Regions from separate parts of the Lactobacillus sp. UMNPBX16 genome, predicted to be linked through region 2. Evidence: predicted binding sites of a transcription regulator. Region 2 holds the regulator's gene; each other region holds the start of a gene.

Region 1 (10,517 bases), on a different contig from region 2:
AAAAACTTATTTTTGGAAACCTGATAAAAACCAGGCATATCGGCTACTTGTGGCTTAAGATTCAAAAGCGCAGTTACTTTAAATTTGCTACCTTTTTTCACTTTATTCTTAGTAGCATTCCCATTAGCATTATAGAAAACAGTATTCTTTTTAGTTACAACATATCCTGAAGTAGCTATCAATTCTGAATTATTGATCTTACCAACATTAGCCACTTTAATAAATTTACCTTTTACCGTAGTGTAATAAGCTTGGCCTTTAATTAAAATATACGGCAGCCAATATCTTTGATAATTGTAAATAGTGTAATATTTTTTATTTTTACTCAGTTTTTGTATCTTTCCTTTAACTGATACACTTTCATCTTTTAATAGTTTTTTCGAATCTTTAACTCTACTCCCTTTTTTATTATAAAGATATGTATTATGATTCAACGTTACTTCAGTGGTGTTTTCTTTAGAATCTGCGTGAACAACAAAATTTGTTAGAGAGAACAATATTCCCCCTAAAGTCATTATTGTTCCCAATTTTAATACTTTCATAGTATGTCCCTTCGTTTTTTTGATTGCTAATATGATTATTATATTACGTAATCATCAAAATAGCGAAGGAAAAAACCTCCGCCATTCAATTCAATATTTACCATTTAACTCGAAAAATCTGATTACCAATAGTTCCTACACCATTTTTATTGTGATATGCAACAGTAAGATATAGGTCATTATTGCCAATTACTTGAATTCCTTCAAGTTCAGTTGGATATCCTGCAAAATTTTGATTAAGACGTGTATCACCTGTTAAATCAAGGGTATTCAATGCTCCTGGTTGCTCCCAACTAAACTTTACAATTTTTCTTTTATTGCTATCAGCATGTGTAGGATCATATTGACTAGAAACATAAACATTCAAGTCATCATCAATATCATATCCTTGAATTGAACCAATCCTACCTACAAAATTATCAATATCAATAACTTCGCCAGCTTGACATTGCTTTAGTTCAGACACAGTGACATTACCACCTGGATTACCATTCAACAACGCATTCACCTTAGGTAATTCATATAAACCAAAGTGTCCGCTATTATCAGTCCATACCGTTGCAATCATCAAATATTTATAGTTAGGCGAAACTGCTGCTTCTACTCTTTTAATATGCTTTCCATGCCAATCACCATTAGTAATTTCAACCAGATTAGAAATTCTAGCCATTTGAGTATTATTAGATACGCGACCAGAATTATATTTAACACGAGCGATCTGAGTAGTCCAACGATCATCATTAGGCTTAGTCCCAATAAACCAGCTCCCATCGCCGGTGGGGCCTGCATACTCCCAGGTTTGGGTATGACCACCAGCTGCATATTTATTTTTGCCAGCTTTGATTTCTGCTCCAGTTCTGCCAACTAGTGTTAGTCCAGGTGTAGGAGAACTAATACTTGCCCCGTTCTTTGCCCGACTAACATAAGTATTATTCTTATACATTTGCAAAACGTAAGTGTAGGTATGTCCAATATTTGCCTTTTGCACTACTCTAGCAAATGGTGCATACAAACGACTCTTTAAACTAATATCAACCATAATAAAACCTCCGAAAAAATTTAAAAATTACTACTTATCCTGAGTTTGCTCATTCATCTGCTTAGCTACTTCCGCAAAGATGTCCTGTACTTCCTGCCTGTTTAGCTTGAAGCCTTTTGCATCAAGACTATTCACTACTGCATTGCCAACACGATTAATCTTTTGCTCGTCAGAAAGATTTTCCTTATCGTATAAGCGTACATAGCTTTTCATCAAGCTATCTGCAGTATCACGGAATCGCTCTAAGCGCTTGTTCTTGAAATGAACCCTGCTCAAGATGCCAATACCTACTACGCTAACTACCCATAAAGCAAGAGTAATCAGCTCAACGTAATCATGAATATCCATGATTAAATAAATCACCTCTCTTTTGATCAAATGATCAGAGGGGGTTAACGAATGTCCATTGGACTTCACCTCTGTTTGATAATGTTCAACAAGCAGGCTTAATTTAAGTATTGACATATTAGTCATTGACCAAAATACGTCAATATACTACAATAAAGGTATAAAAAACAGACTAGTGCCATTGATTCCACTACCACACAGAATTTTTCTGGTCATTAGATTGTTTTTAACTTGTTGACAGTTCATATAATATGCTTATACGAATACTATGTCAAGTAAAAATATGCTTTTTAGCATACTTTTTTTATTTAGAAAGTGAAGAAACCATCGTCATGATTGAGTTTGAGCGTACAAAAGAATTAGCAAAAAAAAGAAAAATGTCTTTACTAGAAGTAAATGACAAAGCTGGACTAGGCAAAAGAAGTATCTACAATTGGAAAACCAGAAAACCTGGTATTATGGCCTTAGGTGCAGTTGCTAAGGTTTTGCATACATCAATAGACTATTTAAGTGGCATTACCGATGACCCTGCTCCACGTTTGCAGGACACTGTGAATTTGGAAGATGAGGTACCCTATTCATACTATGGTCATCCTGTTCCTAAAGAATATCTTGACATGGTTCGAGAGCTCATGAAGAGAGACATCAAACAGAGAGAAGCTAGAAAACATGGCAGTGGACAATAACTATAGAAAAAATCAACTAATCACGTATTTATTTAATTATGCTTATGAGCATGATATTGGTTACGTCTTTTTTGAATCAGATCCCAATAATCCCTCTCTTTCATTTAAAAATGAGCGAGAAATCTGTATCAACATGAATTGGCACCACCATTCACCGGAAGTACCATTTACAATTGCTCATGAAATTGGGCATATCATGGATGGCAGGCCCAACTTAAAACAATATAATTGTTGTCTTGATTATGGCGGCCTTGATGACGAAGAAAGAGATGCCGATATTTATGGATTGCATCTGATCTATCAATACTCTTGCGGACAAGAAGATAATTTCTATGACCCAATTGCATTCGTCCAATCTTATGCAATCCCTGAAAGAATGATCAAAGAAACCTACAAAATGTTCAAAGACGAAGGCGAATTTTTCTACATAGATAAATCACAAAACACACTACATGCATAATTGCACATTGTAGTGTGTTTTTTAATGAGAAGATATGCTATTTTACGTAAGTTTCCTTAATTGCTAAAACTGATAAAGCGCCTAAGAAGCCTGAAATACCAGTAATCAACATCATTTCTGGCATGGAGTTACCCACCATTGGGAAAATCATGAAGCTGAGCAGTGATGCCACAATTTGAGGTAAGCAGATTGAGCAATTGAACAAACCTAAGTATGTTCCCATGTGTTTACCTGATAAAGCATTAGATACCATCGTCAATGGATAAGTATTCATACCAGCCCAACTGATGCCAATTAAAATGAAGGATAGAATTAAAAACCCCTGAGAATGAATCAAGAAGATTGAAGTATATCCTACTCCACCTAGTAGCAAACTGATACCGTAACCTAGCTTGTGGTGATTATTTGGAACCTTCGCTAAAACATATGACCAAACTACTGCCGCAATTGATTGTACAGCAGTTAAAACACCAAACCAGTTACCAGCAATCTGGTAGCCTGCAGAGGAGGCATTGGTCGTATTCCAAACATTTTGTGCAATAGCACCAGTAGCGTAAGTTGATAAATATTGGAAAGAAATCCAGCAGAAGAACTGAACTAATGACACTTGCCAGAAGACTTTTGGCGCCTTCTTAAGCAGTTCAATCCAACCACCGCCTTCTTGATTATCAGATTCTTTAATTCCATGATAACGAGCGTAGGTTTCTGGATCATATTCATGTACTCTGAATATCGTGAACAATGATGTAATGACTAAAACGGCAGCACCAACATAAAATGAAATAATTACTGATTGTGGTACCACACCCTTTTTAGCAGTATTAGCAACACCCAAACTAGTTAATAAGAACGGGAAAAATGCGGCAATAACAGCACCAAAGTTGGACAACATGCTTTGAATCCCATAGGCATATGACTTTTGTTCATCATTGACCATGTCACCAATCATCATTTTAAATGGTTGCATTGCCATGTTCGATGCCACGTCTAATATCGCGATTGCAACAGCACCAAATATTAGAGCCTCAATTGAACCATAGCCTAGACCAAAACTACCAACATTTGGTAACAAAATCATAGTAATTACGGCAAAGATCATACCGACTAATAAATATGGCAAACGCCGTCCAATCTTAGGAATCCAAGTTCGATCGGATAATGATCCAATTCCAGGTTGCACTACCAATCCAGCTAACGGCGGTAAAATAAAGAACCAGCCTAATTTTGTCGGATCAGCACCCAATGTTTGGAAGATTCGACTCATCTGTGATGTTTCCAAAGTAAAGGCGATTTGCACACCCAAATACCCCAAACTAATCATCCAAATTGTCGTACTAGCTAGCGTAGGTAACCCAGTTTTTTTCTCCTCCATTTATTTTTCCTCTCGTTTCTTAAATCGCTTTCAATAGTTAAAATATAGCGGTTACAGAAAGAGCTTTCAATATGATTTATCTTGTTACCGGTAACTAAATTTTTCTAAAGCATTAATCTTCCTACTATTCTATTCGTCCAATTTGGTAGTAAAATACTCTCATAGATTTATGGAGGTATTAATATGCTTTCTTTATTATTAACATTACTCTTACTCTGGCTATTCTTTAAATTAGGAATTGGCCTCATTAAAGTTATCGGCTTTTTACTAGTCGTAGGAATTATGTTTTTCTTTTTTGCCTATTTGCTCATTCCGTTCTTGGCCATTGCGCTAGCTGGAAGCTTGCTTTGGGCAACATTAAAATAGCGAAAAATAAAGGACCGCAAATTGCGGTCCTTTTTACATTTGTTTCAAATTTTCAGCGATTAGTTTTCCTAAAATCTCATAGCCACGATCACCAAAATGAAGTCCATCGTTTTTTACTCCTTGACAAATCTCGCTTAAATCGCCAGTATCCCGCATAGCTTGTGCCAGATCTGCATAACGAAAATGATACTCATGTGCTACTTCTTTCACGATCTGAGCATATTCCGCTACTAACGTATTATTCCGTACACGTTGCTTAGTTTCATCAACAGCTGGCGGCGAAACAAGCAGAACATGTGGTGGGTAATATTGACAAACTATTGCCGAGGAAATAATTTCCATATTTTGCTTAAATTGCCTTGCTGGCACTTGTTTGTGCATAGCCAAATCATTGGTTCCCAGCAAGATCACCAAATTATCGCACTGCTTTATGCTTAGTACTAATTCATTTAATTTGGCAAAAAATGCCCCAGAATTAATTCCCAAAACAGCCGTATTTTCTAGTTCAATCTCAGGCAAAAGCTGTTGTAAATTCCAATTAAGGTGCGGTTCATTTTTTCCTTCCTGGCGTGCAATAATGCTATCACCTGTCAAAAGTACTCTCAATTATTTACTCGCTTTCTTTTTACTTTTCTTCGCCGATTTAATCCCTAAGACATCAAGCAAGAAAGTGAAGATCGGCACACCGACAATCAGGCCCCAAGTACCCCAGAAGTGTTCAGCTACTAACAAAACTAAAAAAGTATAGAAAATTGGTAATTCAGTCTTGCTAGCCATAAATTTGGGATTCAACACATAGGCCTCAATTGCATGAATAATCATGATCATAATGAAGATATAAATCACATAACGAATGCCACCAACAGAATAGCCGATAATACTTAATGGAATTAAAGAAATGATCACACCAGCTACTGGCACTAAACTTAAAATAAAGACCATTAAGCCTAAGGCAATAATTTGCGGCATATGCATAAATGCCAGACCAATCATCGTCAAGGCCGTATTACAAATGGCAATAAAGAATTGCGCCTCTAAAACGACACCAAAAGTATTGGTAAACTTTTTACCAAAATAGCGAATATCTTCAAAAAGCCATTTAAAGTAACCACTTTTAACAAATAACTTTGAAAATTCAATCATTCTATCTAATTCAATCGTATAGAAGAAACTTAAAATCAAGGACATAAAGGTAGCAATTGTTAAACTACCAAAATTGGTCACCGTATGCAGAGCAAAAGTCCCAACTCGCTTTGCCTGCGTAACAATCTCACCTTTACTGATATAACGCGTTACATGGCTGGCTAAGCGCGATGATTCATTTGATTCATAAAACGCCATCACTGACTTTACCATTTTAGATATTTGGCCAACTAACATGGGCAAATAAATGGTAACCACGAAATAAAGCAGCGCCAAGATAATTAGATATGTTACCGCAACAATTAGACCTGTTGGTATTTTAGGAAAATACCGCTGCACTAGATGAATTAAATGCACGATCACATAAGTAAAAATAAAAGTTAATAATACTGTGTTCATCATTGCTCGTATTTCATAAAGGCAGGCAATAATTAATAGCAGTACCACAAACCGACGTAATGGAATATTATTTTTAAATTTTTCCCAGGCTGTATCCATATTTTCCTCCAACATAAAAAGCTGTTATTTCCTTATTTTATGCCTAATTAGCCAAGAAAGAAAACTAATCTTAGCTTCAAAAATAATTTAAAAATAATATTTTTCACATTTTTATTAATTTTTCTATTGCTTTTTTCATTTTAATATCATAGAATAAAACTAAAATATTTTTAATTTATTTGGAGGTGCTTTTTGAATGAGTAAAGCAAAACGATATTTTGGTGCATTAGCACTTGTTTCTGGGGCAGCTTTAAGTTTAGTTGCCTGTGGTAATAATAAGAATGCCAAGACTAATGATGCGGCAGATACACATCACAAGTTCAGTCAAACTGTTCCTGTGAAAAGTGTTAAAAAAGGTGGGACCTTAAATTACGCTATCGAGTCAGATAGTCCCTTCACTGGTATTTTCTTGCCAGAATTATCTGATACTGATACCGACTCCCAAGTTGCAGAACCAGGACAAGAAGGGTTATTCTCAGTCAACGATCAATACAAGATTAACAATAAAGGTGCTGCTACCTTTAAGCTTGACCGTAAAGCCAAGACCGTAACTATCGAGGTTAAGAAGGGTGTTAAGTGGTCAGACGGCAAGCAAGTTAATGCTAAAGACGTGGAATACGCTTATGAAATTATTGCTAATAAAGACTCCAAGTCACAACGTTATACCGATTCTCTTGCCGACATTGTTGGTTTAGCAGAATATCACGAAGGCAAGAGCAAGAAGATTTCTGGTATTGAGATGCCTGATGGCGAAAATGGCCGCAAGGTCGTAATTCACTTTAAACAAATGAAGCCTGGTATGCTTCAATCAGGTAACGGTTACTTCTGGGAATACGCTGAACCTTACCATTACTTAAAGGACGTACCATTCTCCAAGTTGATGTCTAGTGACAAGGTTAGAAAACAACCACTCTTCTACGGCCCATTCCGCGTAAGCAAGCTTGTTCGTGGTCAATCTGTCACTTGGGAACGTAACCCGCATTACTGGCGTGGTACACCAAACTTGGAAAAGGTATCCATGACAGTCATCGGTACCAACTCAGTTACTCAAGCCATCAAGAGTCACAAGTTCGACGTAGCTGGTGTCGTTAATACCCAATGGGAAGATGTTAAGAATGCCACTGACACTAACTTTATCGGCAAAGTGCCTCTATCTTATAGCTACTTAGGCTTTAAGGTAGGTAAATGGGACAAAAAGGCTGGCAAAAACGTTGAAAACAAGAATTCTAAGATGAATAATCCATCATTACGTAAAGCTATGGCTTATGCAATGAACGTTGATGCAGTCGCTAAACGTTACTACCACGGCTTGGCCTTCCGCGTTAACACTTTGATCCCTGAACAATTTGGTGATTATACTGACAAGTCAATCAAGGGTTACCCATACAACTTGAAGAAGGCTAACGAATTATTGGATAAAGCCGGCTACAAGAAGAAGGGTGAATACAGAGTTCAACCTAACGGCAAGAAGTTAGTAATTAACTTGGCTGTTAGAAACAACTCAACTACCGCTGAACCTGTTTGGAGAAACTACATCCAACAATGGAAGAAAGTTGGTTTGGATGTTAAATTTGTCGGCGGCCGTCTAATGGAATTCAACAACTGGGTACAAGCTGTCCAATCTGACGATCCAAGAATCGACGTCTTCGAAGGTGGTTGGACACTTTCAAGTGAACCATCCCCTAACGACCTTTACAATGAAGCTGCACCATACAACTTTGCTCGTTTCGTTTCACCTAAGCAAACTAAGCTTTTGGCTGATATCGACTCAGAGAAGGCCTTCAATCCTACTTACCGTGCTAATGCCTTCAAGAAGTGGCAGAAGTGGATGTATGATGAAGCATACGTTGTGCCAACTACCAACCAATACTCAGTCACTGCTGTTAACAAGAAGGTCACTGGCTGGTCACTTAAGCCTAGTGCCAACACTTGGTTCACTGCAGGTTTTGTAAAATAATTTCTTGAACAATCCTTTTTCTATATTTTCTATAACAAATAAAATTTACTTTTTAACCCCTATCAATTAATCTCAAAATATTCAGTAGCAAATTTGTTGCTGAATATTTTTTTATTTTTCTCAACCCCTATTACTAACCTAAATTGTAGAATGCAAGTCCCTTTTATGTGAAAAATTTTTAATACATAACACAACATATTGTGGTATTATCATAAATGTATTCATAGATAATGTGTTTTGTGAAACAATAGTAACTTTTAGGAGTGAGTTTTTTATGCCTACCACAAGAATTAAGCTGGATCCTGACTTTATCGATTCAGTGAAACAAGAAGTTAAACCTCATTGGGGAGAATTAGGTTGGGTTACCTACAAGAGAACTTATGCCCGCTGGCTTCCTGACCAAAATAGAGCTGAGAATTGGGATGAAACTGTCAAACGAGTTATTGAAGGTAATATTAACCTTGATCCGCGCTTGCATGATAATCCTTCTGCAGAAGTAATTACGGAGTTAACTAATGAAGCACAAAAACTATTTCGTTTAGTCTATGGCTTAGCTGCTACTCCGTCTGGTCGTAATCTTTGGATTTCAGGTACTGATTATCAAAAGCGGAACGGTGATTCCTTAAATAACTGCTGGTTCATTGCAATTCGCCCACAAAAATACGGCGATAGCCACATTGTGCCTGCTTATCTTAATCCTGAGCAAAAAGCCGTTTCAATGCCTTTCTCCTTCTTATTTGACCAATTAATGAAGGGCGGCGGTGTTGGTTTTTCAGTGGTCAACGAAAATATCGCTCAAATTCCTTCCGTCGACAATAAAGTGGATTTAGCCGTAATCATCGACAAAAAGAGTCCATCTTACGAGGCATCCCTCAAGGTCGGTGCCATCGACAAAGACGAATGGGAAAAGCAAAGTGTACCTGACGACACAATTTATTACAAACTGCCTGACACCCGTGAAGGTTGGGTCTTAGCTAATGCCCGTTTAATCGACATGCACTTTAACGCCACTAATCCAGACCACAAAATCAAATTAGCACTCGATATCTCTGACATTCGTCCATATGGTGCTAAGATCCATGGCTTCGGTGGTACGGCTTCAGGCCCAATGCCTTTAGTTGAGATGCTTATTGATATCAACAACGTTATCAATGCTCGCGTTAATAGTAAGCTTACTGCCGTTGACGGCACTGATATTTGTAACTTGATTGGTAAAACAGTTGTTGCAGGCAATGTCCGTCGCTCTGCTGAACTTGCTCTTGGCTCTAGCGATAATCAAGACTTTATTAAGATGAAGCAAGATAAGGAAAAACTTTATCATCACCGCTGGGCTTCTAACAACAGTGTCGCAATTAACTCTAAATTTAATAATTATGGCCCAATTGCTGACGGAATTTTGCATAACGGTGAACCAGGAATCGTCAATCTTGATCTTTCACGCAATTATGGCCGAATCGTTGATGGTTATCAGGCCGGCATTGACGACAGCGTTGAAGGCACCAACCCTTGTGGTGAGATTTCTCTAGCTAATGGTGAACCATGTAATTTGTTTGAGGTCTTCCCTTATGTAGCGGAACAAGAAGGCTGGGACCTCAAGGAAGCCTTTGGCTTAGCTGCTCGCTACACCAAGCGAGTTACCTTCAGTCCCTATGATTGGGAAATTTCACGCGAAATCATCCATAAAAATCGCCGAATCGGGGTTTCAATGTCAGGAATTCAAGACTGGCTTTTAAATGATCTCGGTCACAGAGTTGTAACTGGCTTTGAGGATGCAGTCGATCAAGAAAATGGGCAAAAGATCAAGAAGCCAATCTATGACCCTCAAGCGGTTAAGATGGTTGACAGCCTTTACCAAGCTGTAGTTGACGCAGACAAGACCTACAGCAAGGAATTAGGCTGCAATGAATCAATTAAGCACACCACAGTTAAACCTTCAGGTACGGTAGCGAAATTGGCTGGAGTCAGCGAAGGAATGCACTTCCACTATGCTGGTTACTTGATTCAACGGATTCGTTTCCAAGCTAGCGACCCACTTTTGCCAGCTTTAAAAGAATGTGGCTACCACACTGAACCAGATATTTACACACCAAATACAATCTGTGTTGA
Region 2 (10,517 bases):
GAAGTTAGATGAACTACATTTGAAGACTAAAATGGTAGTGCAGGTACACGATGAATTGATTTTTGATGTACCAAAAGATGAGCTAGAAACAATTAAAAAGATTGTGCCTGAAGTAATGCAATCAGCTGTTAAGTTGGACGTGCCATTGATTGCTGATTCTGGCTGGGGACACAATTGGTATGATGCAAAGTAGGTGATAAAATGCCTGAAATGCCTGAAGTTGAAACAGTTCGAAGAACGCTGCTTCCTTTAGTTAAGGGAAAAACTATTAAAAAAGTGATTTTGTGGTATCCAAAAATTGTAGCGACTGATCATGAAAAATTTTTATCTGAATTGCCTGGTAAAAAGATTATCGATATTGATCGCTACGCCAAGTATTTGCTTATTCGCTTGAGTGATAATTTAACGATTGTTTCTCATTTGCGAATGGAAGGAAAGTATCATTTAACTGCGTCTGATGCGCCTAAGGATAAACACGATCACGTTGAGTTTGTTTTTACTGATGGAACAGCGTTGCGTTATAATGATGTGCGCAAATTTGGGCGGATGCAGCTAATTTTAACTGGCACCGAAAGACAAACTACAGGGATTGGTAAGCTTGGAGTAGAACCAAATAGTTCTAAATTTACTTCAGAATATTTAATCAATGGCTTAAAGCGTAAGAAGAAAAATATCAAAAACACTTTGCTTGATCAATCAGTAGTAGCTGGTCTAGGTAATATTTATGTTGATGAGGTTCTTTGGCGAACCAAGATTCATCCTTTAAGTCAGGCCAATAAAATTCCTGTGGAAAAAGTATCTGAATTACATGATCAGATCAATAAAATTATTGCCGAAGCAATTAAGCTGCAAGGTACTACAGTTCATTCCTTTTTGAATGCGAATGGACAAGTCGGTGGCTTTCAAAGTAAATTGCAAGTTTACGGTCATGTAGGTGAGCCCTGCCCAGTTTGTGGTACTAAATTTGAAAAAATTAAGGTTAATGGTCGGGGAACCACTTTTTGTCCTCATTGTCAGGTGATTTATAAATGAGTTATGTCTTAGCATTAACAGGTGGAATTGCCACCGGTAAAAGTACTGCTGATGATTTTTTTAAAAAGAAAAACATTCCGATTATTGACTGTGATCAAGTTGCCCACGAACTGATGAAACCGGGCAATGCATCTTGGCAAGTGATTAAAGATCATTTTGGGGTAGAATATTTAAATTCAGACCAAACAATAAATCGTAAAAAATTAGGGCAATTAGTTTTTAGTAATAAAAGAGCCTTGTCTGAATTAAATCAGTTGACGCATCCGTTAATTTTCGATAAAACAGTAGCAAAGATAAAAGAATATCAGAATTTTGCTCTTGTTATTTTAGATGCACCAGTGTATTTTGAAGCGGGATTGGATAAAAAACATGTAGCTAATGGAGTTTTAGTGATTACCCTTCCTGAGCAATTACAGATTGAACGTTTAAAAAAGCGTAATAATCTATCTGACGAGGAAGCAAGAATGCGGATTAATAGTCAGATGCCATTAGCTGAAAAAGAAAAAATGGCCGATTTTGTAGTGGCAAATACTGGTACAATAAAAGAACTAGAGAATAAACTAGCACAATTATTGGTAAAGATTAGAGAAGAGGGATAACTATGGAATGTCCAAATTGTCATCAAAATGCTTCTCGCGTTATTGATTCGCGGCCTAGTGATGAAAACCGGGCTATTAGACGGCGCAGAGAATGTGAAAATTGTGGTTTTCGCTTTACTACTTTTGAACGAGTGGAAACTGCTCCTTTGTTGGTAGTAAAAAATGATGGTACCCGTGAACCATTCAGTCGAAAGAAAATTTTGCACGGAGTAATGGCAGCCGGACAAAAACGGCCAATCAGTAGTGAACAATTTGAGCAATTGGTTGATCGTGTCGAAAATAAGGTAAGAAAACAAGGCGTTAGTGAAATTTCATCTAAGAAGATTGGTCAGTATGTCATGGATGATTTGGCTAATTTGGATGACGTAGCTTATATTCGCTTTGCTTCAATTTACCGTGAGTTCAAGGATATGTCTAGCTTTATGAAGACAATGGAAGATATGATGGCCAAAAAAGGAAAGGGTAATTAGTCATGTTTGCAACGTCTGATCCTAAGCATCTTTATTATGTAGCCAACAAGATTACCCTTTTTCCAGAGAATGAGAAAATCTTGATTAAATTGTATCAGCCTTTGGTTGGCGCGGTGGCAATTGCCTTGTATCAGACTTTAATCAATGACTATGATCCATATGGTATTGTTTCTGATGCAAAGGGAATTTATTCACTACAGGAGCAACTTGATTGTAGTTTAAAAGATATGTTTCATTCTTTGCATAAACTGGAAGCCGTAGGTTTAGTGCAAACTTTTTTAGCGGATAATGTCTTCAATAATATCATTGTTTTTAAGTTATTACAGGTTCCTAGTGCAGACAAATTTTTTGCAACACCACTGCTAGCAAGTTTGTTGAAAGAAAAAGTTGGCAGCCCAACCTTTCATGACTTGAGTCATGCTTTTGCTAAGGAAGCAAAACTGCGTGAAAAGCCAATCAAGAATGCGCGCGATGTCTCAGCCAACTTTTTTGATGTTTTTCGCTTGCCAGGGGATGAAGCAATTAATCCATCTAATGAGGTAGTAGAAGCTGCGCAGGAAAATAAAGCGCCTGAGGTAGAAACTGCTGAAATTAATGCCCAGGATCCAATTGATTGGGATCTGATTAAAGATCAATATAATGTCTATCAAATTCCAGCTCAAGAAGTAGAAATTAAAAAGAACCAAATTCGGGGCTTAATACAGACATATAATTTATCGGAACAGGAATTTGTGGATGAGACTGTTCCCTGTTTGCATGGTACACATAAATTAAACATGCATGAAATTAGTAATACCATAGCAGAAAATTATAAACGATTGCATACTAGGGAAAACATTCAAAAACAAATTGAAGAAGGCAAAAAGCGCGCTATTGCGACTATCAAAGGTTTGGACGCTAATGATAGAAAATTGTTACTCGAAGCTAATGAAAATTCCCCATCTGAATTTTTATACAAATTAAAAACTGAAAAGGGTGGAATTGTAGCTCCAGGCGAAAACTATATTATTAATCAGCTGCACACGCAGTATGGCTTGCCGGAAGATTTGATTAATATTTTGATTCATACCTGTTTGACCTACGATACTGTTGTAACTTCTAATCGTGCTTATCGAATAGCTAATGATTGGCTGCAAGGTGGTATTAGTACTGGGGTACAAGCTCTTGAATATGTGAAGAAGCGTAAAGCCGATATTCTTAAAAAGAAAAATCGACAGTCATATCGACAAAATAAGCGAGTCGAAAAAGGTACCGATTGGAGCAAGAAAAAGGCTAAAAATGAAGGTATGTCAACAGAACAGCTGAAGGATATCTTTAAGGATCTGAAAAATAAGTAAATAGAGGGTAGGTGAAATAATGGAAGCAATTGGTGATTTGCTTAAAAAAATAGTTAAAGAGCGTAATTTAGGTAATGAGAAAGAACTGTTGAAAACTGCTTTACACGATCCAGATGTGCAAGCGTTTTTGCAGGCAAATAGGGAAAAAATAGATAAGGCGATGATTCGAAATAGTATGGCCAATATCTATGAATATTATGCGCAAAAACATAGTCAGAATCAGGTGCTGGCCGGTTATGCTCCGAAATTATTTTTGAACGGCAAAGTAATTGATGTACGTTACAAACCTACCGAGGCTAAGATTGTAGCAGATCAGCAACGAGCAGCCAAGCGGCGTCTTCATTTAATTGATCTGCCTGCTAAATTGCATGATGTTAATTTAAGTGATATTGAGGTTACAAATGATCGCCAGCAAGCTTTAACCCTGATTTATGATTTTTTGAAAAAGTACAAAGCTGATCCTCACCAACAAGGCCTTTATTTGTCGGGCGACTTTGGGATCGGGAAGACCTATATGCTAGCGGGACTTGCAAACTATGTAGCAACTAATTTTGATCGGAATGTTGTATTTTTACATGTTCCAACTTTTATTGCAGGTTTATCAAGTCATTTTGGTGATAACAGCTTGCAAGATGAGATCAGGAATTTAGCTGAATGCGATATCTTAATTTTGGATGATATTGGGGCAGAAACATTAAGTCAGTGGTCACGTGATGACGTTTTAGGAGTAATTTTACAGGCAAGAATGGATAATGTTTTGCCAACTTTTTTCTCTTCTAATTTAGATATGGAAGCATTAGAGTCACACTTTGAGGAAACCCGTAATGCAACTGATCCAGTTAAAGCTAAAAGATTAATGCAACGAGTACGTTTTTTAGCTAAAGAAGTAGTAGTTTCCGGTCCTGATCGACGAAATTTTTCGCATTAATTTCAAAAAGGTCTTGCATCGTTCACTTTGATGCGTATAATTGAAGTTAATTAAACGAGACATGATGATGTTCGGCTCAGAGAGAAGGACCTAGTTCTGGAAGTTCTTCATTAGAAAATCACCCCAATCGTTTATTCCCCAAAATTGAATTTTAAGAGGCTGGATACCTTTATCAATCTATACGAGAGGTTAGACGTACGCTAACCTGAATTTTGGGTGGAACCACGCAATTAACACGTCCCAGTGCTTTTATTAGCACTGGGATTTTTTTATTGGAGGTAAAAATATGAGTTTTTCAGTTACTTTGCCAGACGGTTCAAAGAAAGATTTTGATAAGGCTGTTTCAGTTAAGGAAGTAGCTTCATCAATCGCTACATCTCTTGGAAAAGCTGCCGTTGGTGCTAAAGTAAATGGCGTTGTTAAGCCACTTGATTATGAAATTGACAATGATGTTGAAGTTGCCATTCTTACTGATAAGGATGAAGAAGGCTTGGATATTTTAAGAGCTACTGCTGCTTTTGCACTTGAAGCAGTTGCTAAGAATAAGTACCCAGAACTTCGTTTGGGTCAACATGTTGCTGATGAAGGCGGCTTTTACGTAGATACTGACAAAGATGACCAAATTAAGGTTACTGAATTGCCAGAACTTGAAAAAGCTATGGAGAAGTTGATCAAGAGTGGTCAAGCAATTGAACATGTTGTGATGGATAAGTCAGAACTTGAAGATATTTTCAAGGATGATCCATATAAGAGCGACCTTTTGAAGGAAATTGACAGTGACAAGGTTGATGCTTACAAGTTAGGTGATTTCGTTGACTTTGGCTTTGATGCTTTATTGCCAAACACTGGTAAGATTAAGCACTTCAAGCTTTTGTCAGTTGCTGGTGCTTACTGGCTTGGTAAATCATCCAACCCAATGCTTCAAAGAATCTTCGGTACTGCTTTCTTCAAGGAAGCTGCTTTAAAGGAAGATTTGAAGCGTCGTGCAGAAATTAAGGAACGCGACCACAGAACTATCGGTCGTGACCTTGACCTCTTCTTCGTTGATCCTAAGGTTGGTGCTGGTCTTCCTTACTGGATGCCAAAGGGTGCTACTATTCGTCGTGTTGTTGAACGTTACATTATCGACCGTGAAGTTGCTGACGGCTATCAACACGTTTACACTCCAGTATTAATGAACCTTGACGCTTACAAGACTTCAGGTCACTGGGCACACTACCGTGATGACATGTTCCCACCAATGGACATGGGTGATGGCGAAATGCTTGAACTTCGTCCAATGAACTGTCCTTCACATATTCAAATTTATAAGCACCACATTCGTTCATACCGTGACTTGCCACTTCGTGTTGCTGAACTTGGTATGATGCACAGATATGAAAAGTCAGGCGCTTTGTCAGGCCTTCAACGTGTACGTGAAATGACTTTGAATGATGGCCACACTTTTGTTGCCTTGGATCAAGTTCAAACTGAATTCGCTAAGATTTTGAAGTTAATCATGGACGTATACAAGGACTTCGATATTACTGATTACTACTTCAGACTTTCATACCGTGATCCAAAGAATACTGACAAGTACTTTGCAAATGACGAAATGTGGGAAAGAAGTCAAAAGATGCTTAAGGGTGCTATGGATGACCTTGGCCTTGACTATGTTGAAGCTGAAGGTGAAGCAGCATTCTACGGTCCTAAGCTTGATATTCAAACTAAGACTGCTTTGGGTAATGACGAAACTATGTCAACTATCCAACTTGACTTCATGCTTCCAGAAAGATTTGGCTTAACTTACGTTGGTCAAGATGGTGAAGAACACCGTCCAGTTATGATTCACCGTGGTATTGTTGGTACTATGGAAAGATTCATTGCTTACCTTACTGAAATTTACAAGGGTGCATTCCCAACTTGGCTTGCTCCAGTTCAAGTTGAAATTATTCCAGTTAACCTTGATGCTCATGGTGAATATGCAGAAAAGGTTCGTCAAGAACTTGCTAAGCGTGGCTTCAGAGCAGAAGTTGATACTCGTAACGAAAAGATGGGCTACAAGATTCGTGAATCTCAAACCCAAAAGGTACCATATACTTTGGTATTAGGTGATGACGAAATGAACACTAATGGTGTAAATGTACGTCGTTACGGTACTGATGAAGAAATTTCTAAGAGTTTAGATGACTTTATCGCTGAAATTGACGCTGACGTTAAGTCATACTCAAGAGAAAATTAATTAATATAATTAAAAAATAAAATAAAAAACGTATGCTAGGTCTAATTAAGACGACTTTATTGCATACGTTTTTTTGTTGGTAAAACTAATGTAATTGATTTTTTACGTTTGTAAGTAAGAAGTAAAAAAACTGTCATCGCCTTTAACTTTTATGAAATATTTTAATGAAATAATGAAAATAGCAGTTATATAAGGGAAGGTGATAAACGTGAAAAATAAACTCATTATATTTATGACAACTGCGCTATTTATGTTAGCTATTATTGTAATGGGTCAAAATAGAGTAGATGCTGCATCCTGGGGAGCTAAGAACTTATTTACTACGCCAAAGAAAACTCGCGGAACATGGTACTATAAGCATGAAGGCAAAATCAAGAAGCTTAAAATCACAACGCATACATTTAATAAAATCAAATTGTATAAAATGTTGAGCAGTAATAAAGCAATCAAGTGGACTAAAAAATTAGCTAAGGCTGATAAGAAATCAGGATATAAATTAGCTCAAAAGGTTGGTATTTCTCAGTATGAAGCTACTGATTTTAAATTTCATAAAACACCAGGTTTTGCTGCTAATGGCTGGCTATCTAGCGATAGAGCAGATTCAGGACACACTTATGTTGCTATAAAGAAAAAAGATAAAAGTAATAATGATAAAGTAGATGCACTGAGAGTAGGAAATGGAGCAGATAATTCATTTTTATATTATTGCTATAAGAGCAAAAAATTAGTCAAATAGGTTATAATAATTTTATTGATTATTCAATCACATTTTTATATTTTGCACTGAAATCTTAATTCAGTGCTTTTTTCATGAGGATTAGACTAAATAAGATGATAATACGCCAGCGAAAAAATTATTTAACTTCTCAATTTTTATCTAAGATTAGTGCAGATGGAACTTTGAATATTGAAAGTTTGATTGTTCTGACTTGCGCAATTTTTATTGCAAGTGTTGGATTAAATGTTAATTCAACAGCTACTATTATTGGTGCAATGTTAATTTCACCTTTGATGGGACCGCTGCTAGCAATTGGCACAGGCCTTGCTTTATATGATGTTACTTTGCTGCGTAAAGGAACGATTTCATTATTAGCAGAAATTATTATTAGTTTAGCTGCATCTACAATTTATTTTCATTTTTCTCCTTTGACTTATGCTAGCCAAGAAATTATTGCACGAACTTCACCAACGATTTGGGATGTAATGATTGCGTTTTTTGGAGGAGTTGCTGGAATAATCGGTGCACGTAAAAAAGAAGCAAATAATATCGTACCTGGTGTAGCGATTGCAACAGCCTTAATGCCACCAGCTTGTACGATAGGGTATTCAATTGCAGTAGGCAATCTTAAATATTTTTTAGGATCAAGTTATTTGTTTTTGATTAATTGCGTTTTCATAATTTTGACTGCTTTTTTGGGTGTAAAAATTATGAAATGGCTAAGTTATTCTACTAAGCAATCTAAGTTGTTTTTCTTACGCAAGCCAACCTTTAAAGAGTTTGCGATAATTTTAGTAGTAATTATTTTAATTATTCCTAGTATCTTATCAGCTAATCAGATGGTGAATAAAACTCTAGTAGATCAAAATGTTCAAAATCTTGTTGTTAATGAGTTAGGCAATGTTAATCTAATTAAAGAAAATGTCGATACGCAAGGAAAAATAATTAATCTTACAGTTTCAGGTAATAAAATTAATGCTAAGAAAATTCAAGTGGCTAAAGCAAACTTAACAAAATATGACCTGAAAGGCTATTCACTGAATATTGTACAAGTAGCTCAGGTTAATCCCAATGCAGAAAATCAATTAGATCGACAAGTAAATAATATTATTAATCAGCGTCAGCATGAACAAGAACAAGCTGATGAAAAACGTCAACAAGAACAAGAAAAACGTAATCAAAAAATTCGTAAACTGTCCTCTGCAATATCTTCTGTTACTGCAGTTAGCGATAATAAAAATAAGCAAATTACTTTGATAGAGTTAAAAAAGCCGCTATCTAAGAAGAGAAAAAACGCCTTAGTAAGACAAATAAAAGATAAATATCCAAATATTAATTTAGTGGAATTTGTTCAAGAAAATATTAAAAATTAGAAAGTATATAGCATATTACTTTTATTGTGAAATATCTTGATACTAAAATAAATTTTGTAAAGTTTGTTTTATTATAAAAACGTAAATTGCAATAATAAATTGAACATTTAGGCTGTTTGATAGATTTTATCTAATTCTCTTTCGAAGATTTCATCTGGTGTGTGATATGCCAGGATCTTTCTGGGTAAAGAGTTGCACCAGGTTTCAATATCAATGATTTGTTGGAGAGAATAGTTATTGATGCAGTCTCCTTTAGGAATGAATCTGCGAATAAGACCATTATGTCTTTCAACAGTTCCTTTATCACAAGAAGTATAAGGATGAGCATAATAAATAAGAGTCTTAGAAACTTCTTCTAAATTAGCTAAATCCGCAAACTCTGAACCATTGTCAGTAGTAATCGTCTTGAAGATGTCATTCCAGTGCTCGCTGTATTGTTTTTGAAGCATTTTAAAAGCCTGCATGACACTGGCAGATGTCAGGTATGCGAATAATCAAGAATTCACGGCTCATGCGCTCAGAAAGCGTTAATAGAACCTGATCATCTTTGGTTTTATGCCCTAGAACAAGATCACATTCCCAATGACCAAATTCATTGCGCTGGTCAATCTCTTTAGGTCGCTCTTCGATGCTTCGTCCCAGCTTTTTCTTGTTTTTGCGAACATGATGGAGCTTGGTATTACGTTTAATTTTTTCAGGCAAATCATAGTTCTTAATTGCAATTAGGCCTTGTTCTACATAGTTGTACAAAGTTCTGGTGCAGACTGTTTGATGATGTGAGAATTCACCGATAGCTAAGCTACGATTGGCACAAACGTCAAGTGACCAGCCGTCCTCAAAAAAATGATTAATGACGTAGCTAATAAAGTTTGCTTTCTTCAAGAAGTCCGATTTACGACCACAGTGACGACGATTAATCTGATAAACGCTCTGACCATGTTCAGCCTTATAGCGCTGCTGCTTGCCATGATAGAGAGAAACAGTACCACGTTTGACCTCTTGTGACCTCCAATAGATGTTTTTGTGGATATTAACATTCTATCAAACAGGTCCAGATGGACTTTTATTTTTATAAAGTGTTTAACTTGATTTTACAATCGGCGAAAATAATTAAAATAATAATTTTCAATATAAAAAGTGAGAAGATTGATAATAAGGTCTTCTCACTTTTTTGATTACTTGATGATTTTAATAATATCATTGAAAATTTGGTTAAGCAGTAGATGATTGCGTTTATAGATAGATTCTACTGATTCGTTGTCAGTATATTCTTTCTTTTCACCATAATTTCTAACTTTCATATTATTTGGACCATAATAGCTAGCAATTTTTTCACCAAATCCGCTTTCCAAAGTATTATCTTCTAAGGTTACAACTAATTCATGGTTGGCCATTAGACTAGTCAATGTCTCAGTATCAAGATGAGCTACGTATTTCGGATTAATTAAAGTTGCATTAATATCATGTTTCTTTAAAAGTTTACGAACTTTTTCGCCTAATTGATAGAAGTCTCTTACGCCAATAATTGCGACTTTTGATCCTAGTTTAACATCATAGTTGGTCTTCATTAATTGGACTTCCCTCAGGAAATAGATTAACTGGGCTCTTAATAGCTACAGGATGTTTTCTTTGTTTAACAGCCCAATTAAGCATTGATTTCATTTCATTAAGAGTAGTAGGTGCTAATATTCTCAATTAGGCCAATTAGCAATCATCATATTATCAAAAACTCCAACATGAGTTTTTGAAGTATTAGTAACCCCACCACCAATAACTACCATGACTACTGGTAAATCATTTGTAGCAACATCATGGGAAAGTTGATCATATGCTCGTTGT
Region 3 (10,517 bases), on a different contig from region 2:
TTTCTCTTTATTAAGAAAACTATATTAATTTTACCCGCTACATTATTGTTAGATGTATTTTTAATTATTATTCCTGCTGTTACGGAAACAAAAAATTCTGTTGTAAAAATACTAATGTATCTACCATTTATAGGAAATCTGCAATCTCCAGGTAACATAACTATAGGAGGTGAGCCGTCTATTCCCTTAGCAATTATCTGTTTGTTTACTATTTTATTTTACATAGTAATTACTTACATTTTATTCTTTTATTATATAAAGAGTGCTCAGAAAGGACGATTATAAAATGAATGAATTAATTTTTAATCGTAAGAGTATTAATAATTATTTGTTAGCTATAATTGTTGGACTTCTGAGTGCACCAGTATTTACTAGTAAATATCTAGCTTTTAATAATATTGATAATTGGTCAACGTTGATTCCCCAAGGAATAGCAATATTTTTAGCTTGTGAATATGTATGTACCATTAGGCGTAGCTACAATTTTATTGTTATTCGTAATTATGAACTTCAGGCTTTTGTAGCTTTAGTAATATTCAACGTGTTCATTTTTAGTTTTAATTATGGGACTATATTTTTAGTTTCTTTTTGTTTAGGAGCAAAATTAGGAACGGGTCTTGTTGTGAAACTAACTTTATTAATAATTTTGGGTAAATATTTAATTTTATTAATCGATAGTGTCTTGATAGCCATGCTCTTTAATAGTCAGAAAATATGGGTAATAATCACTCTAGTTATTGCTATAACATACTTTTATCATTATTACGTTGAACGATTAATATTTGGAGTGCAATTCATTAATTTGATTTTGAAAGGTTAGAATTATGCTTAAAATACAACATGTTCAAATGAATTTTAAAAATAGGACCATTATAAAGGATGCAACTTTATCTTTACGTTCGGGTGATATTATACATATAACGGGTCCTAATGGTTGTGGAAAATCTACATTGTTTAAGATAATCGTGGGTATTTATCAGCCAACTTCTGGAAAAGTCTCTTTGGATGCGGATGATCAACTAGGTGCATTAATTGAAAATCCAGGTTTCTTGGAATTTGAAGATTTAAAAACAAATTTAAAGTTCTTAGCTAATTTGAAAAATCATTTTGATGAGCAATATACCAGTGAGCTCTGTTTAAATTTAGGATTAGATTTTGAGAATCACCAGCATTTAAGTAAATATTCAGTAGGGATGAGGCAAAAAGCGGGAATTATTCAAACGATTATGGAAGGACAGAATATAGTTTTGCTTGATGAGCCCACCCGTGGTTTAGATGCTGAGGCATTACAAACATTTGTTAAATTAATTAATGCTCTGCAACGACAAGGTTGTGGAATTATGATTGCTTCACATGACTTAGTTCGAGGAATAAATTATACTCAACATTATATTTTTAATAATGGAATAGTTCAGAAAAATGATTAGGACTAATAAATATGATAATTGCTTAGCTGTATTGATAACTTGTATCGTGTGGATTTTAATGCAATTGCAACTAAATCCTCAAAAAATAGTAAATGTGATATTTCTTGGTTTTTGTTGGTATACGCCACTACTTTTATTAACGTCTTTCATGTCTCTAGGCTGGCAAGTATGGATAATTTATCGTTGTCAGTCTAATTATGAGGAAATTTCTATGTTAATTAAAATACGAAAATTAACAGTTTATCAGCGGGTTAAACTAGGTATTAAATTAGATTTACTAAATATAGTATTAGCTTTTTTGCCACAATTTTTAATTTTAGTAAAGTATTTTTCTTGGGTTGGATTAGTATTTGATGGTGTAGGATTATTAACTATAGGCATTTTAATTTGGTTTTGTCGCTATTCTACAATCATTACTTTGAGTAAAGCTAGTGCTATATTAATTGTTTTACGTCTGATTTTTACGTTGTTGATATAAAAAAGCATAGGCTACACCCATACTAATACGCGTGGTGTTAGTTAAATCGGTTTAAGCAATATGTCATATTATAGGCTAAAAGGGCTATTACAAGGTGGTAGCGTATGTGTGCCCTAATTGTCATGAAAAATCCTATTGTTTGGAAGTAGGGCGGTAATATTTCCTGGGGAATGAAAAAAAGATGCAAGTAATCGTTCAAATATCGATTACAATCGATAAAACATCCATTTTTAATAATCTTATCGACTATAATCGATAATAAATGAGGTGAGTGAATGATTAAGCAGACAATATATTTAAACCCAATTGAGCCATTCATCGATAAAGACATCATAAAGATAATTACAGGTATTCGTCGCAGTGGAAAATCTGTTTTGTTGCAGCAAATTCAAACTGAATTAGTTAAACGTGGCAAAAAACAAGCTAATTTCATTTATATGAATTTTGAAAATTTGCAATATGAAGCATTGTTAGATTATAGAGATCTTAATCAAGAATTGGTAAAAAGAATTGAGCAAATTGACGGCAAAGCTTATCTTTTTCTTGATGAGATTCAAAAGGTAGCCTCTTGGGAAAAGACGATAAATTCTTTACGCGCTAGCTATGATTGTGATATTTATATAACCGGCTCGAATTCCCAATTGCTATCTGGTGAACTAGCTACTGAAATTGCTGGTCGTTATGTTGAAATTAAGGTTTATCCTTTTTATTTTGCTGAATTTTTAGAAGCGATAAATTCTGATCGCCAAAATCTTGATCGTGATTTTGCCACTTATATGGAATTAGGTGGTATGCCCTTTTTAACACTAATATATTCTGACCAGCAAGCTTGTAATACATATTTGCAGGATATCTATAGTTCTGTAGTTTTAAAGGATATTGTCGATCGTCATGCTATTAGAAACGTTGACTTATTACAGAGAATAACTAGCTATTTAAGTAGTGAGATAGGTTCTCCTGTTTCTGCAACTGGGATAGCAAAATTTTTAAAGAATGAACATCGGACAAGCTCAATAGATACTATTCTAGATTATATTTCTTATACATGTGATGCCTACTTATTTACGCGAGTCCCACGAACGCATTTACAGGGTAAACAAAATTTAAAAGTTAACGATAAATACTACATTACTGATCATGGCTTACGGCAAACCATGCTAGATAGTAATCAACAAAATATTGATCAGATTTTAGAGAATATTGTTTTTATTGAGTTACTGCGAAGAGGATATAAGGTTTCTGTTGGTATAAATGATAAGAAAGAAATTGATTTTGTTGCACAAAAGGGCAACGATAAACGTTATTATCAAGTAACATATATCCTTGGTAGTCAAACAACGATCGAGCGTGAATTCGGTGCATATGATGGCATTGCGGACAATTATCCAAAATATGTCCTTTCAATGGACAAGTTTGATATGAGTCGCAATGGGATAATTCATCAGAATATTATTGATTTTTTGCTTGAAAAATAACCGCAATAAAAGAGGACTAGTCAAAATTGGCTGGTCCTCTTTTTCAAAATTTAATTATTTCCTTAAAAATTCAACACCCACAGGAAGATCAGGAATACTACAAACAGTACCCACATCATCGGTGTGACTTCCTTGCCACGCTTAGCAGCAAGCATACAGATAGGGTAGGTGATCATGCCCCATGATAAACCGTCTGAAATTGAGTAAGTAAGAGGCATCCCTAAAATAATCAAGAATGCAGGAACTGCAATTTCCAACTTGTTCCAATGAATATGAGCAGTATTTTGTGCCATTAATACTCCAACAATGATTAAGGCAGGAGCAGTAACTTGGCTAGTGAAAACACCAAGCAATGGACTGAAAATCATTGAGATTAAGAAAAAGATCGCTACAAAAACTGCGGTTAAACCGGTACGGCCACCAACGGCGATACCAGCACTTGATTCAACGAAGGCACCAACAGGTGAAGTACCAAGGATTGAACCAACAGCCATCGCACTTGAGTCAGCTGCTAAGGCCTTACCTACACGTGGCATCTTGTTGTTCTTCATGAAACCAGCTTGTTGAGCAAGTCCGATTAAGGTACCTGCAGTATCGAAGAAAGTAACAAGCAGGAATGTTAAGACAACAACCCACATTTGCACGGAGTTGATGTCCTTTACGTGGAAAATAGCTTGACCAAAGGTTGGAGCTAAGCTAGGTGCGGTAGAAATCACCTTGTGTGGCAATGCAATTTGCCCAGTGCAGATCCCGAAGATAGCGGCAAGAACCATTCCGATAAAGATTGCACCAGGAACGTTCAAGATCATCAAAATGACAGTTACTAGCAAACCAAAGATAGTGATCCAAACGAGGGGATCGTGTAATGATCCTAAACCTACCAAAGTTGATTTATTAGCAACGATCAATTTACCATTTTGTAAACCTAAAAAGGCAATGAATAAGCCGATCCCAGAAGAAATGGCAAACTTTAAGTCAGCTGGAATTGAATCAATGATCTTTTCTCTTAATTTGAATAAAGTAATTAAGATGAAAATAATTGATGCAACGAAAACTGAAGCCAAGGCTGTTTCCCATGAAACATGCATCCCAATACATACGGTGTAAGCAAAGAAGGCATTGATTCCCAAAGCTGGTGCCTCACCGATCGGGTAGTTGGCAACGATCCCCATGATTGCAGTACCAAGAGCGGCAGCTAAAGCAGTAGCGGTGAAGACTGCACCGGTATTCATACCGCTGGCGCCCAGTACGCTAGGGTTAACAAACAAAATATAGGACATGCTGATAAAGGTAGTTAAACCAGCAATAAATTCAGTTCGAATGTTGGTTTTGTACTTATCTAATTGAAAGTAGCTTTTTATAAAATTCATTTTATCTCCCCAAAATATTGTTCGTGTTTTAACTTCTTGAACACAACTCTTATACTTTAGCATTGATAAATAAATTTGTAAACGCGAATTATTTTAATGATTACTTGGGCATTTATTGCAATTTATCTTTAAATGATAGGAAAAGCATTTAATTGAATCAGCTTTCATTAGCATAAATAAAGCATTATCCTAGGATATAAGAATTAAAAAAGAAATAAAGGTGAAAGAATGTCCGCACAACTTATTTTTTCAGATCTTGATGGCACATTAATTAATGATGATTTAAAGGTAACCGCCGCAACGCGGGATGCAATTCGTAGACAAATTATTAATGGTAATATTTTCGTTCCTGCATCAGCACGTCTTCCTAAAGGGATGATGACAGTGGTTAATCAAATTTTGAAAGTTTGTCCGTTTATCGCGTATAACGGTGCTTTAGCCCTTGATGAAACAGGCAAAGTACTAATCAGCCGTTTTTTTAATGCAAAAGAAGCAGCTGAAATTTGCCGCTACGTTGATGAGCAAGATAATGATGCAGCTTGGAATATCTATAGTGGCTATGTTTGGTATTGTAGTGAAGAAAAGAGCCCACGGGTTAAAAATGAAGAAAGAATTGTCGATGTAAAAGCAACACCGACTACAATTAATCAACTTGAAAAACTGCAGGGCGTGCATAAAGGTCTAATTATGGGAGATTCAGCGGATCTTGATCGTATGCAAGAAGAATTAACTGCTAAATATCCTGATTTGACTTTTGTTAGATCAGCAGAGAATCTATTAGAAATTGTTTTAAAGGGTGTAAGCAAGGCTAGTGCAGTCAAAATAGTTGCTCAAGAATATGGCGTAGACTTGCAAAATTGCATTGCTTTTGGCGATAACTATAACGATGAAGATATGTTGGAAGAAGTGGGGTATCCATTTTTAATGGGTAATGCCCCAGCAGAACTAAAACAAAAATTTGCTCCGGAACAAATTACTGCTGATAACAATCATGATGGGGTTGCGAAGGCATTAGCAAAAATTGAATAAATAAAAATCGCATAGAAGCTCTATGCGATTTATTATTTCCTGGGAAATTATTGTTTGTCTTTTTCAAAGATGTAGCTAACGAAGCCAAAGGCTACGATAACTAACCCAGCAATGATCCAGCCCATAGTTGAAAATTTAGATCCAATTAAAAGTAATAGGGCAACCAGGAGAATATAAATAGTATCAAGTCCAATTGTCAGTTGCTTATATTTGCTTCCTAATTTTTTCAATAGAGAAGAACGGTATCTGGTTAGTAATTGCCGTCCAATAAGATAGATGACAACAAGGGTGTAGATTGCTGGAGTAATAAAATTAAATTGTTTTTGAAAATATAGAATCCATTCAATGATTAAGAGAATAACTAATATTGCATAGGCAAAGTTATCGGTTATTCTTTTTAGTTTAGTCAACTTTTTCTTTTGAGCGATGATTGCGACAATGCCCAAAATTAAGCAAACTATGATAAGTGGGAAAAACCATTGTCCACCGGTTACGGTTGATAACATAAAAACTCCTCCTTTAAACACATTTTTTCAAATTATACAAAAATAAAGCGAAAAATTCACTGTAAACAAAAAATCATTCAAAATGCATTCGTACGCAAATTGAATGTTTTTATTTATGCTTCGATTTGAATATCGGTTGGCTTTTTCCAATCTGCAGGCAACTTGCCCATTTCTTTTAATTTGTCAGTGATTTGATCCAAGACTATTTGCTTATCAGCTGGATTAGCCATGAAGTCAAGCTTATCACCATCAATTTCCATCTTAGGTGAGTAGTCGTAATTATCGTACCATGGCTTGTAGTAGCGCAACAAACGCTTGTAATAGTCTTCCAAGGTTGAATCATAGCTCAGCTGCTCGTAAGGACGGCCACGTTTTTGAATTCGCTTGATCATCGTATCGTAAGAAACATTAATGTGAACGAGCAAGTCAGGATTCTTCTTAGGCATCCGTTTTAGTTCGCTCATCATGTTATGAAGCAATTCATAATAAGTGTCAACTTCTTCAGAAGTAGCACGGCCGATATCAGCGTTCATTTGGAAGAATAAGGCGTCTTCATAGATAGAACGATCTAAGACGTTATTATCTTCAGTGAGCGCGTCTTTAATGCTGTGGAAGCGTGTGTTCAAGAAATATACTTGCAATAAGAATGCATATTTTTTAGGGTCAGCGTAAAAAAGTGGCAAAACTGGATTGTCATCAACACTTTCATAGAAAGGCTTAGTCCCTAAATATTTAGATAAAATACCTGTTAAACTGGATTTACCGGCTCCAATTGGCCCGCTTAAAACAATAACTGTCATCACGTTCCTTCTTTTTCTTATAAGTTGCCGATTTCATGCAACTTTTCATCAATTTCTTTAAGTACTTCTTTTTGTGCATCCATGTTGGTAACAAAATCAAGTTTGTCGCCATTGATTTCTATCTTTGGTGAGGCATGATAATTTTCATACCATGGTTCGTAGTACTTTAAAAGTCTTGCGTAATAATCTTTCAAACCTGGATCAGTGCTGATTTGCTCAAATGAACGACCGCGCTTCTTGATTCGGTTAAGCATAGTATCAAGGGAGACATGAATGTAAATCAGTAAGTCAGGCTTCTTACTTGGATTGCCAGGAGTGTCTTCCATCATGTTGTCGAGTAAGTCATCGTAGATCTTGAACTCGGTTGGATCAGCGACCTTGCTATCGGCGTTCATCTTGAAGAACAGTGCATCTTCATAGATAGAACGATCGGAGACACTGTTTTTTTCTTGAATTGCTTGATTGATCTGTGCTAAACGGTGGTTAAGGAGGTAAGTGTTAAGCAAAAAAGTGTAACGCTTCATGTCCTTGTAGTATAAAGGCAATACGGGATTGTTATCAACGCCCTCATAGAATGCCTGAGTCCCTAAATGTTCAGCTAGAATACTGGTTAAACTGGATTTACCGGCTCCAATTGGCCCACTTAAAACAATAACTTGAATCACATTCTTTCTTAAATACCATATGTAGACAATTATTAAGTTTAATACGATATGTTGTGGCACACAAGTGATTTTTTGATTATGTTTCACATCTAAAAGTCAAGGGTAGAAATAAAAAATCGAATAGGAATGAAACATAATTCAATAAAAAACTGAATTATGCTTCATTTTTTATATAAAAATGCAATTTTGTGAAGTATATTTCATTGTAGATACAGGCTGCTAAATAAAAAAACTAGGTCTTCCACGATTGTAGAAAGCCTAGCTTTTTCTATGCTAATAATTAAATTATTGTTTTTAGTTCTTGTATTTGTCGTCTAATTCTTGTGCGGCAGCCTCGTCTACGATCACCGTTACATCTGGGTGTTTTTGCAAAATTGATGCAGGTACTTCTTCAGTGACTTTGCCTTCAATCATTTTCTTGATTGCGTGAGCTTTCTTTTCACCAAAAGCCATCAAAACAATCTTCTTAGATTGCATAATATTAGCAGTACCCATGCAGATGGCACTCTTTGGCACTTCATCGATACTGTCAAAGAAGCGAGCATTAGCCTTGATAGTATTTTCGGTTAACTTAACTTCATGAGTGCCGATGTTGAATGGAGTGCCTGGTTCGTTAAAGGCAATGTGACCATTGCGGCCGATTCCTAATAGTTGAATGTCGATAGGATTGTCTTTGATAATTTGATCATATTCTTTACAAAAAGCATCAACGTCTTTTGCCATACCGTCAGGAACGTAAGTCTTCTTAAATGGCTTCTTGTCAAATAAATGCTTTTGCATGAAGTAGTGGTAGCTTTGAGGATTATCTGGGGTTAAACCAACGTATTCATCGAGGTTAATGCTGGTAAGATTTTCACAGTTAAGATCGCTTTTTACCCAGTTTTGGTAAAGTGTTTCAGGGGTTGAGCCGGTTGCCAACCCTAAGACTTTAGCACCGTTCTTGATTCCTTTTTCAAAAATTTCAAATGCTTTTGCTCCACCTTGAATTTTATTTTCGGTAACAATAACTTTCATAATTAAGACCTCCTCATTTACTGGTCTAGTCCATTATAAAATGGAATAGACCATTTTGTCAATTGGTTGATAAAAATAATTACGAATCAATTATGTTAAAATTTGAACATAAGGAAGTGAACGAGGATGAATTTTGAAAAACTAACAGGTTTAGGAATTGGCAGCTGGGGTTTGGGTGAAGATCCTAAAAAGAAAAAAGATGAAATAGCAGCTATTCGCTATGGCCTTGATCATGGCCTGAGTGTAATTGATACAGCCGAAATGTATGGGGATGGCCAAAGCGAAGAGCTAATTGGTGAAGCGATTAAAGGATATGATCGCGAAAAATTATTTTTGATTTCAAAATTCTACCCCTATCATGCAACGCCAAAATTAGAACGTCAGAGTCTAGAAGCCAGTCTAAAACGCCTTGGAACAGATCATCTGGATCTTTATCTGTTACACTGGCGGGGCAGTCACCGCTTGTCTGATACGATCCGCGGCTTACAAGCATTACAAAAAGATGGCTTGATCCGTTATTGGGGTGTGTCCAACTTTGATACGGCTGATATGCAGGAGCTTTTTACAGTGCCAGGTGGAGAAGAATGCTTTGCTAATGAAGACTTATACAATATCAGTGAACGTGGGACAGAATTTGATCTGCAAGCTTGGCAAGAAGAGCACGGTGTAAACTTTATTGGGTATTCACCATTTAATTCAGGCAAGGGCAACACAATTCGAATTACGCGTAATTTGAAAATTGTTGCACGTGATCATGGCGTTACGCCTCATCAGATAATGCTAGCTTGGACGATGCGCAATGGCAATGTTTTAACGATTCCTAAGGCAAGTAGTGTAGAACACATGAAGGAAAATATTGCAACACAAAAGATTAAACTTACAGATGATGAGCTTAGATTGCTTAACAGTGATTTTCCAATGCCAACTGAGAAAACGCCGTTGGCTGTTATTTAGTACAAGATATAGTAAGATTATCACATATAATCACTATATCTTGTGGATAACTATGTGGACATGTGTAAAAAAGGCTGTTTCATGTGAAACAACCTTTTTTTCTTATTTCGATTTGATGTAGTTAACCCCATCTGCGGCAGGTGCAACTGACTTGCCGAGGAAGAGGACCAAAACGATGATTGTAATAACGTAAGGTGCAATCTGCATGTAAACGGATGGAATTTGATCGATTCCTGGCAGTTGATGTCCAATAATACTTAAGCTTTGAGCAAAACCAAAGAAAAGGGATGAGAGCATTGCACCGATTGGATTCCATTTACCAAATATAACGGCAGCTAAAGCCATGAATCCTTGTCCAACGATAGTAGAAACAGAGAAGTTACCAGATATTGCTTGAGCAAAGACGGCACCGCCAAGACCTGCCATAAAGCCGGAAATTAATACACCTGCATAACGCATGCCATAGACATTGATTCCCATTGTGTCAGCTGCTTGAGGATTTTCACCACATGAACGTAAGCGTAGGCCAAAGCGAGTCTTATATAAAATCCACCACATCAAAATAGCAAGAATAATGGCAATCCAAGCAGGGGCAGAGGTGTTTTTGAAGAAGATTGGCCCAACGATGGGAATGCTGCTTAAACCAGGAAAGCTGAAGTAGCCGAAGTTAGCGGTGATATTTTCAGTTTGGCCTTTATCATAAATTGCCTTGATCAAGAAAACACCCAAAGGTGGTGCCATGATGTTCAGCACTGTTCCGGAAATGACATGATCAGCGTGAAAATTGATTGTGGCAACA

The links. Region 2 encodes NrdR, which represses ribonucleotide reductase genes. Its sites were predicted from a motif close to ACACNATATATNGTGT; they were not measured.
Region 1: nrdJ (ribonucleoside-triphosphate reductase, adenosylcobalamin-dependent) is a predicted target of NrdR. The motif match lies at 8,600-8,615, and genes of this name have one in related genera.
Region 3: CP367_RS01005 (deoxynucleoside kinase) is a predicted target of NrdR. The motif match lies at 7,792-7,807, and genes of this name have one in related genera.

What each region holds. Positions count from the first base shown of each region.
Region 1 is NZ_PCYU01000035.1:20,887-31,403, forward strand. Features, by position in the region: gene CP367_RS08195 (SLAP domain-containing protein) at 1-542, opposite strand, end outside; gene CP367_RS08200 (helveticin J family class III bacteriocin) at 640-1,581, opposite strand; gene CP367_RS08205 (helveticin) at 1,612-1,929, opposite strand; gene CP367_RS08210 (helix-turn-helix domain-containing protein) at 2,262-2,615, shown strand; gene CP367_RS08215 (hypothetical protein) at 2,599-3,075, shown strand; gene CP367_RS08220 (SLC45 family MFS transporter) at 3,113-4,447, opposite strand; gene CP367_RS08225 (hypothetical protein) at 4,631-4,813, shown strand; gene CP367_RS08230 (GDSL-type esterase/lipase family protein) at 4,847-5,419, opposite strand; gene CP367_RS08235 (AI-2E family transporter) at 5,420-6,454, opposite strand; gene CP367_RS08240 (oligopeptide ABC transporter substrate-binding protein) at 6,651-8,411, shown strand; gene nrdJ (ribonucleoside-triphosphate reductase, adenosylcobalamin-dependent) at 8,686-10,517, shown strand, end outside.
Region 2 is NZ_PCYU01000045.1:963-11,479, reverse strand. Features, by position in the region: gene polA (DNA polymerase I) at 1-193, shown strand, start outside; gene mutM (DNA-formamidopyrimidine glycosylase) at 202-1,032, shown strand; gene coaE (dephospho-CoA kinase) at 1,029-1,631, shown strand; gene nrdR (transcriptional regulator NrdR) at 1,634-2,101, shown strand; gene CP367_RS09395 (replication initiation and membrane attachment family protein) at 2,104-3,438, shown strand; gene dnaI (primosomal protein DnaI) at 3,458-4,366, shown strand; gene thrS (threonine--tRNA ligase) at 4,653-6,587, shown strand; gene CP367_RS09380 (hypothetical protein) at 6,787-7,323, shown strand; gene CP367_RS09375 (DUF389 domain-containing protein) at 7,419-8,678, shown strand; partial or broken gene CP367_RS09370 (IS30 family transposase) at 8,786-9,683, opposite strand; gene CP367_RS11065 (transketolase C-terminal domain-containing protein) at 9,854-10,246, opposite strand; gene CP367_RS11060 (hypothetical protein) at 10,370-10,517, opposite strand, start outside.
Region 3 is NZ_PCYU01000005.1:617-11,133, forward strand. Features, by position in the region: gene CP367_RS00965 (hypothetical protein) at 287-820, shown strand; gene CP367_RS00970 (ATP-binding cassette domain-containing protein) at 825-1,427, shown strand; gene CP367_RS00975 (hypothetical protein) at 1,639-1,905, shown strand; gene CP367_RS00980 (ATP-binding protein) at 2,181-3,380, shown strand; gene CP367_RS00985 (NCS2 family permease) at 3,443-4,750, opposite strand; gene CP367_RS00990 (Cof-type HAD-IIB family hydrolase) at 4,979-5,779, shown strand; gene CP367_RS00995 (hypothetical protein) at 5,827-6,285, opposite strand; gene CP367_RS01000 (deoxynucleoside kinase) at 6,399-7,085, opposite strand; gene CP367_RS01005 (deoxynucleoside kinase) at 7,103-7,750, opposite strand; gene nagB (glucosamine-6-phosphate deaminase) at 8,045-8,764, opposite strand; gene CP367_RS01015 (aldo/keto reductase) at 8,891-9,718, shown strand; gene CP367_RS01020 (ABC transporter permease) at 9,821-10,517, opposite strand, start outside.